2 regions of the Gilliamella sp. W8123 genome follow, and region 1 is predicted to be linked to the other one. Evidence: riboswitches for the same ligand, from Rfam matches in the RefSeq annotation. Region 1 holds a riboswitch; the other holds the start of a gene.
The links. A riboswitch is a leader RNA that binds a small molecule or an ion and turns the genes downstream of it on or off. The one in region 1 is predicted to bind thiamine pyrophosphate.
Positions count from the first base shown of each region.

Region 2: it holds a riboswitch for thiamine pyrophosphate, as region 1 does, so the genes downstream of both, thiB (thiamine ABC transporter substrate binding subunit) here and thiM (hydroxyethylthiazole kinase) in region 1, are expected to answer to the same signal.

Region 1 is NZ_JACFRE010000003.1:282,829-289,147, forward strand. Features, by position in the region: gene thiE (thiamine phosphate synthase) at 1-327, opposite strand, end outside; gene thiM (hydroxyethylthiazole kinase) at 343-1,116, opposite strand; TPP riboswitch at 1,177-1,278, opposite strand; gene trkA (Trk system potassium transporter TrkA) at 1,329-2,690, opposite strand; gene trpS (tryptophan--tRNA ligase) at 2,815-3,810, opposite strand; gene H3T56_RS05715 (phosphoglycolate phosphatase) at 3,834-4,529, opposite strand; gene rpe (ribulose-phosphate 3-epimerase) at 4,522-5,199, opposite strand; gene H3T56_RS05725 (Dam family site-specific DNA-(adenine-N6)-methyltransferase) at 5,241-6,062, opposite strand; gene H3T56_RS05730 (SPOR domain-containing protein) at 6,112-6,319, opposite strand, start outside.
Region 2 is NZ_JACFRE010000001.1:686-7,004, reverse strand. Features, by position in the region: gene H3T56_RS00030 (amidohydrolase family protein) at 1-553, opposite strand, end outside; gene H3T56_RS00025 (putative quinol monooxygenase) at 995-1,288, shown strand; gene argS (arginine--tRNA ligase) at 1,348-3,081, opposite strand; TPP riboswitch at 3,243-3,351, shown strand; gene thiB (thiamine ABC transporter substrate binding subunit) at 3,392-4,390, shown strand; gene thiP (thiamine/thiamine pyrophosphate ABC transporter permease) at 4,404-5,984, shown strand; gene thiQ (thiamine ABC transporter ATP-binding protein ThiQ) at 5,962-6,319, shown strand, end outside.

The DNA.
Region 1 (6,319 bases):
TAACCATTTGTCTGTGCCAATTAGGTGTCGAGTAACGTCGACTGGTAGATCGCTTTGTCCTATATGAACGCCATCGGCATCAATGGCTAAAGCAATATCAACATGGTCATTGATAAATAGCGGAACTTGGGTGCGACTTAACACTTCTTTGAGCGCTTGTGCGGCGTCATACCAATTTTTACCAGAGTATTTTTGTTCTGAACGTAGTTGCACTGCAGTAACGCCATTTTCAACGGCAATTTTGGTGGTAGCGACCATGCCATCTATACCGCCACATAATAACGGATCGAGGACTAAATAGAGAGTTAAATCAAGTTGCTTTTTCATCAAACATCCTTATTTTTAGTTTTGATTGAATCGTGAAAGATGATCAATAACAGCAATGGCGAAACTACCTAACCCTTGCTGTTTATTAGCGAGCTGTCCTGCTTTTTTCATCATAAAACAAGCTGTTGCGGTAGCGGTTAAACGATCACTAGTGGTTGCAATAAATGCTGCTACCATTGCAGATAACGAACAGCCGGTGCCGGTTACTTTAGTTAAAGCGATATCGCCACCGACAATGCTATAAATTTGTTCACCATCTGTGACATAATCTATCTCACCTGTTATTGCGACAATGGTTTGATATTTTTGTGCTAATAGTATTGCTGCATTTAATGCAGAATCGGTAGAATCAAGTCCATCAGGCCCTTTCGATGATGATTGTTGACCACTCAATGCGAGAATTTCAGAGGCATTTCCTCGAATAACACTCGGTCTAAAAGTTAACAGTTGTTTGGCAATTTCAGTGCGGTATTTAAGTGCCGCACCAATCGCTACAGGATCTAGTACCCATGGTGTCTGTGTTTGTTCAGCTTTTGCTGCAGCTAACAACATACTATTTGCGCTCTGCTCATCAATGGTACCAATATTAATTAATAAACTACTGGCAATAGTTACAAAGTCCTCAACTTCTTGTTTAGCAACGACCATTGCTGGCGAAGCACCAATGGCTAATAAGACATTGGCGGTAAAATTCTGTACAACATCATTGGTAATGCAATGGACTAATGGTCGTTGTTGTTTAACTTGTTCAATAAAGGGAATGGCATCATTGTTTTGAAATAACTGAATGGTAGACATATTCTTTCCTTATTTATTATTAATATTAAGGGAAGAATGTGTCAAAACGGATAATTAAGACGAAGACTTCCCTACGCTGGTATGAGCCAGATCAGGTTCAACGGGTAAAATCTCAGTTTTTTGTAGTAACAAAAAACACCCCGAGTCAAAAAACAATTAATAAAAACAGTTTAATTATCTACTGAGTTTATATTTTATACAAGCTATTGTAATAATCTTTCGATATCGCTAATAGATCGTCTATCTGGTAAGAAAATGATTAAGTGATCACCATCTTCGATCATTAAATCGGTATTAACAATAATCACATCTTCACCACGCACCACAGCACCAATAGTTGCCCCTGAAGGCAATTTTAGACTGTTAATATTTTTACCTACTAGTTTAGAGTTTTCAGTATCACCCTTAACGATCACTTCGACAATTTCTGATTCACCTTGCCGTAGTGAGACAACTTTTACCACGCCATTTTGTCTTACATGACTGAGTAATTCTGAAATAGTGGCATGTTGTGGTGAAATGGCAATATCAATTACGCTATCGTTTATTAACTCTAAATAAGCTTGTCGTTGAATAAGTACGATGACTTTTTTGGCTCCCATCCTTTTGGCAAGCATTGACGACATAATATTTGATTCATCATCACTCGTCACTGCCACAAACAGATCGGTAAGTTCGACTTGTTCTTGCGATAATAGCTCTTGATCTGATGATTCACCATGTAATACGGTAGTATTAACTAACTGCTCGGCAATTAATTCTGCTTTTTCGGCATTACGTTCAATCAATTTCACTTGATAATCGTTTTCTAATCGCTTAGCTAAAGCAACAGCAATGCCACCACCACCACTAATGAGTATTCGTTTATAAGGTTTTTCTAACCGTTGTAATTCACTGGTTACCGCTTTGATGTTAAGCGGTGGGGTAATAAAGTAAACCATATCCCCAGCTTCAATCAAAGTTGAACCAATCGGACGAATAAAACGATTTTTACGATAAATCGCCACCACCCGAGCTTCGACATGAGGTAAATGTTCTTTTAGCTCTGATAATTCACTACCCACCAATGCACCACCATAGTAAGCTGTAACGGCAACTAAGCAGACTCGATTATCATAAAATGAGGCAAATTGTAGTGCGCCAGGATATTGCACTAGCTGGCTGATATGATTGGTGATTAGATTTTCTGGGGCTATAATATGATCGATATTAATACAATCTTTATTAAAAAATGAGTATCTTTCATCATTATATTCTGGCGCTCGAATACGTGCGACTTTTTGAGGAATATTGAACATCACATGCCCAATCTGGCAAGCCATCATATTGACCTCATCAGAATTGGTAACAGCGACTAACATGTCGGCAGATTCTGCACCAGCACTTTCTAATACTTGTGGATAAGATGATTTTCCACAAATAACTTGTAAATCAAAACGTTCTTGCAATGATTGCAACTTGTCATGATCTTCATCAACAACAGTCACATCGTTCTGTTTTTCGGTAACCAGATATTCGGCAAGAGCACTACCTGTTTGACCTGCACCAAGAATGATAATTTTCATAACTAACCTATGATAATCAAAAAGGCTTCAATGGCATTTTTCGTTAACAAAAACGATAGTGCGTTTAGTCATTAAAGCCAATTGATATTGTTTAGCGTTAATTGCAATCTAGTTTTACGGTTAATTATACAAAACCGATTGCGTCATAAACTTTTTTCAACGTTGGCTCTGCTTTTGCTCGAGCTTTTTGTGCACCTTCTTGCATAATTGTCAGAAGATAATTTTCATCATCACGATACTGATGATATTTTGCTTGTAAACCAGTTAACATATCAATAACTTGATTTGCGACCTCAGTTTTTAGATGGCCATACATTTTACCTTCGAATTCTTTCTCCAGTTCAGCGATAGGTTTACCCGTAATACCGGTTAATATATCTAACAGATTTGATACCCCCGTTTTATTTTTTAAATCATAACGTACGACTGGTGGTTCATCAGAATCGGTCATTGCCCGTTTAATTTTCTTCTCGACATCTTTTGGGTTTTCAAGTAAACCAATAACATTATTGCGATTTTCATCTGATTTAGACATTTTTTTGCTAGGGTCTTGTAATGACATAACCCGAGCACCAACTTTAGCAATAAATGGTTCAGGAACAGTGAAGATATCGCCATAAAGGGCATTAAAACGCATAGCAATATCGCGAGAAAGTTCAAGATGTTGTTTTTGGTCATCACCAACGGGAACTAAATTAGCTTGATATAACAAAATATCGGCAGCCATTAACACTGGATAATCAAAAAGCCCGGCATTTATATTTTCTGAATGACGAGAAGATTTATCTTTAAATTGTGTCATACGGCTCAATTCACCAAAATAGGTATAACAGTTTAATGCCCAACCTAATTCAGCATGTGCAGGCACATGGGATTGCACAAAAATAGTACTTTTTTGTGGATCAATACCACAGGCTAGATAAAGTGCTAATGTATCAAGTGTTGCTTTACGTAACTTATTAGGATCTTGGCGTACCGTGATCGCATGTTGATTGACGATACAATAAACGCAATCATATTCATTTTGCAAAGACACCCAATTCTTTAAAGCACCTAAATAGTTGCCTAATGTTAGTTCTCCTGATGGCTGAGCGCCACTAAATACAATTGGTTTACTCATAATTTATTCCTAATTTAAACTTATTATTTTTTTGCATCAGCTTTTGGCTGAGGTAATAGGGTTAATATATCTTGAAAATCATCAAATAAAAAATCGGGTTCACTTGTTGCAATTGATTCGCCATAATTATAACCATAACTTAACGCAACAGTAGGGCAATTAGCATTTTTGGCTGCGCTAATATCATTTTTCGAATCACCAACAAATAATAACTGATCATTGTATAATCCAAATGTCGCCATGACTTGATAAAGCGGAGCAGGGTGTGGTTTTAATTTAATTACATCACCACCGCCGAGTACTAATGAAAAATACTCTTTGATACCTAATGAGCTTAGTAATCCCGGTAAAAATTGTGCCGGTTTATTAGTTACAAGTGCTAAAGGGTAATGATTTTCATAAAGAGTTTTTAAGGTCTGTTTTACATGAGGAAACAGTGTTGTCTGTTCATCCATAACCTTATCATAATGCTGACTAAATATTTGTTTAGCTTCAGCAAAATATTCGTTTGACGGATTAATATCAATGGCTTTGAAAACGCGTTCAAGCATCACATCAATACCATTACCTACCCAGTTTTTAACTTGTTCATTGGTAACTGTTGGTAAATTTAAATCTGCCAACATTTTCTGGGTTGCTAAAGCAAGTCCAGGTACGCTATCTACTAATGTTCCATCTAAATCAAAAGCAATAGCTTGAATATCATCTAATTTAGCCATGTTTTACTCCTGCTAACTCTTTACGCATTGCATCAATTACCGTTTTATAGTTAGGTTGACCAAATATGGCTGAGCCAGCAACAAACATATCGGCTCCTGCCTTGGCAATTTCAGCTATATTATCTACTTTTACACCGCCATCAATTTCTAGGCGAATATTTCTACCAGAATCAATAATGCGTTGTTTAACTTGCCGCAATTTTTTAAGCGTTGCTGGGATGAATGATTGACCACCAAAACCTGGGTTAACACCCATCAATAAAATAATATCAACTTTATCCATCACATAGTCTAAATGGTCAAGTGGTGTTGCTGGATTAAGCACAATACCGGCACTGCAATCATGATCTTTAATTAATTGTAATGAACGATCTAGATGAATTGTCGCTTCTGGATGAATAGATATGTTTGTTGCTCCAGCTTTGGCAAAAGAGGTAATTAGCTCTTCAACTGGAGAAACCATTAGATGGACATCAATTGGTGCACTAATTCCATAGTCTCGCAGTGCCTTACAAAACATACTACCCATTGTTAAATTGGGAACAAAATGATTATCCATCACATCGAAATGGACAACATCCGCTCCTGCATCTAATACTTTTTGGGTATCTTCACCAAGACGAGCGAAATCGGCGGATAGTATTGATGGTGCAATAATAAATTCATTCATAACATACCTCTACTCATAAACACCTTATACTTAAAAATAGCTTAAGATTTTTGGTATAAGGCCAATATTTCATCAATTTTTTTGCGTCCTTCGCCAGCGCAACTAATTGAACGCCGCATTTCTGCTCGGTAAAGATGGCGCGCTTTACTATATAACGTTCTGGTATAGTGAGTATCATGATTTGATACCAGCACTGGAATCTCTTTTTTATAGGCAATTTGCTCAGCTAATTGTGACAACCTTTGATGTTCGTCAAACCCAAAATTATTAGAATAGTAGGCGGTAAAACCTGCTGTTTCATTAGGCGATAGATAAGGTGGATCACAATAAATAACGGAGTTACGTTTCGCCATTTTCATCGCTTTATGATAAGGCGTACAGACAAACTCAGCATTTTGCGCTTTTTTGGCAAAGAAATAGAGTTCCCTTTCCGGGAAATAAATAGTCTTGTAACGGCCAAATGGAACATTAAATAAACCACTATTATTATAACGACATAAGCCGTTGTAACAGTGACGATTTAAATAGACAAATAAAAGCGATCGTAAATATTGATCTTTACTATAATTAAACACATCACGTAGTTGATAAAATGCTTCAGCTTGGTTATTTTGATCATTAAATAGTAATTTAAGATCATTAATAAACAGCTCCGGATTGGATTGTAATAGCTTAAATAGTGCAATTAGATCATGATTGATATCAGCTAAAATATAACTTTTGAAGTTAGTATTTAAAAAAACGGAACCAGCACCTACAAAGGGCTCAATGAGTTGTTCACCTTCCGGTAGATACTGTTTTATAGTGTCTACAAGCTCATATTTTCCTCCAGCCCACTTTAAAAAGGCTCGTCGCTTCTTCAACGGAAACTCCTATTTTGTCATTGGTAGGATATATGAACAATATCCCTTACTATTTTGCCGATTTTTCTTTATTAATAGTTGCGCCAGATTTAACCCAAGGTTTATCTTTTTTTAGTGCATCTGGTAAAGACTTGATTGCTTTTCTGGCTTCATCAGCAGAATTATATGTACCATTAACTAAAATAAACCATTTGACATTATTTCGTTTAGTTTCATAAATTTGGTAATTGGTTATATTATGTTTTTTTACCAATTTT
Region 2 (6,319 bases), on a different contig from region 1:
CTAATGCTTTACCGGTCTTCATTAACACATCTAAATGTTTTAATCCCATTCCTTCACCATGATCTCGCTCATCTCGACGCGGCAAACCACCAATAATATCTACTAAATCAGCACCTTTATCAAACCAGTATCTGGCTTCTTTATCAATAACTCCTTTAAGAGTTTGATTGACTAATTTAATCGTAATATCGTTTTTATATGTTTCACGAGCTCGTAGCGCACCTCTAATTGCTCGCTCTTCGGCAATCGGATCAATGTCAACAAATGAACCCATGGCCGTAACACCTTGTTCAATCATGCGTTCAACCGCCATGCTAAAATGCCGATAATAATCATCTTCGGTCATTGCTGCTTTCACTTTATCAAGCGTGTCCCATTTTTCAATTAAAGTCTGTTTTTGGTAGACATCAAAACTATCTACAGTGATAGTAAAAGCACGATCAGCATGCATATGTGAATTAACCCAACCACCATTTTGTTTAATTTTGTTCATCAAATATGCTTTCAAGCTCTGATCTCGACTGGTTGATAACATTTGTTTATTATCGGTCATAATGCGCCTCTAAAATTTGGTTACTATTAAGTTTTAATAAAAAATGGATAAAAAAAATCCCCCAAAAAGGAGGATCAAAATAAACCTGTTAGGATATTTCTTATAGCAATGAAAACACAAGTTGTCATGGAAGTTTACACTTTATTATTTTTCCGAAGTGGGAAAGATTTTAATGGATTCATTGTTAAGATCAAGCATTTTAATTTTATAAATATTTAAATAAATGAAAAGGTTAAAGTATTATTTTTTAGATTTTTCAAACTAAAAAAAGTCTATTTATACTCTTAAAGAGTAAACTTTTAAATTACATATGCCTAACTTACTATTTAATAATAAGTATAATGGTCGAAAAAATGAGATTAGCATGATTATTAAAAGCTGTTTATTCTTAACAGTAGGATTTCAAACATTACAAAACAAGTTTACTTATAAGGGTAGAATATGTCACAACTAAACATTATTGCCACCATTACGATAAAACCAGAGTATCATGAAGCATTTAAACCTATATTTAAACGATTAGTTATCGGTAGTCGAGCTGAATACGGTTGTGTTCGCTATGAGCTGAATCAAAGTATTGAGAATCCCAATATTTATATAGTAGTAGAAACATGGCAATCACAGCAGGCGATTGACTTACATAATACAACGCCACATTTTGTTGAATTTGCTAATTTTGCCAAGGAGCATGTTGATGGATTATCGATTTGTATAGCTAAACAGGTTGATGTCTAAGCGGATAACTAAATACCAACAAAACCACCGATATTTAATCATATCGGTGGCAAATAAGCTTACATTTTGTCAACGGTTTTAATGCCAAGCATATCTAAACCCGTTTTAAGCGTTTTGGCTGTTAATGAGGCCAGTTTCAATCTGCTAACTTTCAAACTTTCATTTTCGGCGGCCAAAATAGGGCAGTGTTCATAAAAACTTGAAAATAGGGTAGCGATATCATACAGATACGCGCAAAGAACATGTGGGGTACCTTCGGCGGCAACAGTTGTGATTGTTTCATCAAATTGATTCAAACGAATTGCTAACGCTCGTTCCTTTTCAGTACCTAAATCGATATGACCATCTAGATTTTCTTCATTGATATTTGATTTTTTAAATACTGAAAGTACACGGGTATAGGCATACTGTAAATAAGGTGCTGTATTGCCTTCAAATGACAGCATATTATCCCAATCAAATACATAATCAGTTGTTCTATTTTTGGATAGATCAGCATATTTAACCGCACCAATGGCAACTGCATCAACCACTTGAGCAAGCTCGGCATCAGAAAGATCAGGATTTTTGCTTTTAATTAATGTTGCGGCTCGCTTGGTTGCTTCATCGAGTAGATCATTTAGTTTAACGGTATCACCTGAACGCGTTTTAAAAGGTTTACCATCTTTACCTAACATCATACCAAACATATGATGTTCAAGTTTTAAAGATTCTGGGACATATTTTGCTTTATGTACAATCGCCCAAACTTGTTCTAAATGTTGATGTTGGCGTGAATCGGTATAATATAAAATACGATCCGCGTGTAAGGTTTCATAACGATATTTTGCACAGGCAATATCGGTTGTTGCATAAAGATAACCACCATCTCGTTTTTGGATGATAACACCCATTGGTTCGCCTTCTTTATTTTTATACTCATCTAAAAACACAACAATAGCGCCTTCACTTTCAACGGCTAATTTTTTCTGTTTGAGATCGGCAACAATGCCCGGAAGCATGCTGTTATAGATACTTTCACCCATGGTATCTTCTAATGAAAGTGTGACATTGAGTCGTTTATATGTGGCAATATTTTGCGTCATGGTAATATCTACCAGTTTTCGCCACATTTCACGGCAATACTCATCACCACCTTGAAGCTTAACGACATAATTACGGGCTTTTTCAGCAAAGACTTCATCTTCGTCATAATGTTTTTTGGCTGCACGATAAAAAGATTCTAGATCCGATAGATCCATATCGTTGGCCTGTTCATTTTGCATTTTTTCAAGGTAAGCGATTAACATACCAAATTGAGTTCCCCAATCACCAACGTGATTAGCTCGAATCACATTGTGACCAAGAAAATTTAAGACTCTAACACTCGCATCACCAATAATAGTTGAACGTAAATGACCAACATGCATCTCTTTGGCTACGTTTGGTGCTGAGTAATCAACCACAATAGTTTGTGGTTTAGCTGGTAAAGTGATATTCAATTTATCGCTACTTAACGCTACTTCGTTCTGCTCGGCAATCCAACTATTTTTTAAAAAGATATTAATAAAACCCGGGCCAGCTATTTCTACTTTATCGGCAATATCTTCAATATCCAGATGTTGTAATACTTTTTCTGCCAATGCGCGTGGTGGCATAGCCAATTTTTTAGCGGTAGCCATGATACCATTTGCTTGATAGTCACCAAATTGAACTTTGGCTGATTGCTTGATTAAAGCATCACAGTTTTTATCTGCACCAGCCATAATCATTGCTTGCGAAACTCGTTGCGTTAATAGTTGTTGAATATTCACATTGTACCTAATCAATAATCATAAAATGAGGCATATAATACCGACAAACACAACAATTGTCACTGATTGCCTGTAATCTTACCTTGTTTTAATATGTATAAATTTGTATTTATCAACCCCTCGCCTGTTTACAATTCTATTTGCTACCACTAAACTACTCATCGTTCTCAACGGGGTGCCCTGAATGGCTGAGAGTGTCAGAAAAACTGACATAACTCGTCGAACCTGAACTGGATAATACCAGCGGAGGGATTTGAGTTATTATATCTGCTCAAACCTTTTGTCTTTTACACATTACTTTGGAGGCAAAATGTTTCGTAAAAACTTTTTACTATCTGTTATATTTTCATTTTCACTATTTAGTCATCTAGCAAATGCACAACAACCAACTCTAACCGTTTATAGTTACAACTCATTTATGTCACAATGGGGGCCGGGTGAAGCAATTAAAAAAGGCTTCGAAGCGCAATGTAATTGCCAACTTGATGTTGTCACATTGGGGGATGGCGTATCTGTTTTAAATCGAATTCGCCTTGAAGGCGACAAAACAAATGCTGATGTTATTTTAGGATTAGATAACAACCTATTAGCACAAGCCAAGCAAGCGGATATCTTAATTCCGCATCAAATTAGTAAACCCGATAACCTCAATACCGATTGGTGGGATGATAGTTTTATTCCTTACGATTTTGGCTATTTCGCTTTTATCTATAATCAAGATAAGATCAAAAATCCTCCTCATTCATTACATGAATTGGTCGAAAACCAAGCTAATTGGAAAATCATTTATCAAGATCCTAGAACCAGCACTCCAGGACTAGGTTTATTGTTTTGGATGAAAAAAGTCTATGGTGACAAGGCGGCAAATGCGTGGCAACAAGTGGCTAAACATACGGTCACAGTAACTAAGGGCTGGAGTGAAGCTTATGGTATGTTCCTAAAAGATGAGGCTGATTTGGTATTAAGTTATAGCACATCGCCGATAGCACATATTATTAATGAAAATAACCATAGCTACGCAGCCGCGATTTTTGCTGAAGGTCACTATCGCCAAGTCGAAGTAGCTGGCATCATTAAATATAGCCAAGAAGTCGATTTAGCTCGACAATTTTTACGTTACTTACTAACACCCGAGATACAACGGCAATTTGCTGAAAAAAATGTGATGTATCCAATTATTAAAACCGATCTACCAGATGCTTATAAGCAAATTAATACCATTGATAAATCGCTAGAATTTACACCGGAAGAGATTGAAAAACATCAAAAAGGCTGGATTCGTGAGTGGCAGTCAGCAATAAGTAACTAGTTAAGTATTATTAATGTTAAAATTCAGATCGTTATTACCAGGTATCAGTGCTGCTAGTTTAATTTTAATCATATTAAGTTCAGCACTTCTCGCTATCTGGAAATTTGCCTTGCAGTCAGGAAATTTAACCATCTATTTTGATAGTTACATATTGCATATTATATGGATAACTTTTTACCAAGCTGTATTGTCGACATTATTATCACTAATCGCAGCCATATTAATGGCTAAAGCATTATCTTTAGTCGATTTTAAAGGTAAAAAGTTGTTATTGAAAATGATGCCTATTACCTTTATCTTACCAACACTAGTTGTTGTAACTGGTTTACTATCGGTTTACGGGCGACAAGGTTTATTATCTAGTATCTGCCAAATATTACACATACCATTCTCATTTTCAATTTATGGTTTACACGGCATTTTATTGGCGCATGTATTCCTGAATTTCCCTTATGCCTGCTGTCTATTTTATCAAACCTTACAAAGCGTACCTATTGAACAAAAACACTTAGCTGCGCAATTAAATTTTAGCAATGTAACCTTTTTTAAAATTATTGAATGGCCATTACTTCGTAGACAAATATTACCTATGGCGGCATTAATTTTTATGTTATGTTTTTCAAGTTTTGCTATTGTTTTAGCATTAGGTGGCGGGCCAAAATATACCACGCTTGAAGTTGCTATTTATCAAGCAATTCGTGATTTTGATCTGTTACAAGCAGCATTACTTGCCTGTTTACAATTAGTTTGTTGTATCGCCTTCATTGGATTAATGCAAAAGATAAACAGAATCGATAAAAAATTAACGCTAAAATTTACTCAAACAGACTACCGTTTACCTCTACCCAAAGGATTAAAAATTGTTAGTTCAGTGCTAGTTTTGATTGGTGGATTATTTATACTGTTACCGATGCTGACCATCCTTTTTCAAGGTATCTATTTCTTTCAATTTTCACTGTTGACCTTCTCATTACAGCAAGCTTTATTTTTTTCAATCATTATTGCAATTGGTTCATCAATTATTGCCATGATACTAGGGTTACTATTACTTTGGACCAATAGTCGACTACTGATAAATAGACAACCGCGATTGAGTAATGGACTATTATTAATTGCATCACTGATTCTAGCCATACCAAGTATGGTATTGGCATCAGGATTATTTTTATTACTATTTGACTATAGTAATAATACCGTTTTTATCTGCTTATTGATGATGGTTTGTAATGGATTGATGGCTTTACCATTTATTACAAAAAATCTTACCGTTCCAATGTATGATATTACTGCTCAATATTGGCGACTTACCCAATCACTGAATATTAATGGTATAACTCACTTTTATTTAATTGATTTTAGAGGGTTAAGAAGAATAATATTAATGAGCTTTGCATTTGCTGGCATATTGTCATTGGGCGATTTTGGTGTAATTGCTTTATTTGGTGGGCAGTCAGTCACCACTTTACCTTATTATTTATATCAACAGATATCGCATTATCATTACCAAGAAAGTATAGTAACAGCGGCAATTTTATTAATTTTATCATTTAGCTTATTGGTTGTTATGGATTATGATCGAACTTCAAAAAACTGAGTATCAATATGATAACTTCAACATGCACTTTGTGCTTAATATTGCTGCTAAAGAAAGAGTAGTGATTGTTGGCCCAAGCGGTGCTGGCAAAAGTACATTACTCAGTTTAATTGCCGGATTTATTTTTCCTCATTCAGGGCAAATTATCCTAAATCATCAAAACGTCACCACAACTTTACCGGGTAAACGGCCGGTATCGATGCTATTCCAAAACAATAATTTATTTAGCCATCTCACAGTCGAACAAAATATAGCGTTAGGTATTAAACCATTATTAAAACTTAGCCGAGCTGAACGGACAATAATTGGTGACATATTAGTGCGTGTCGGATTAG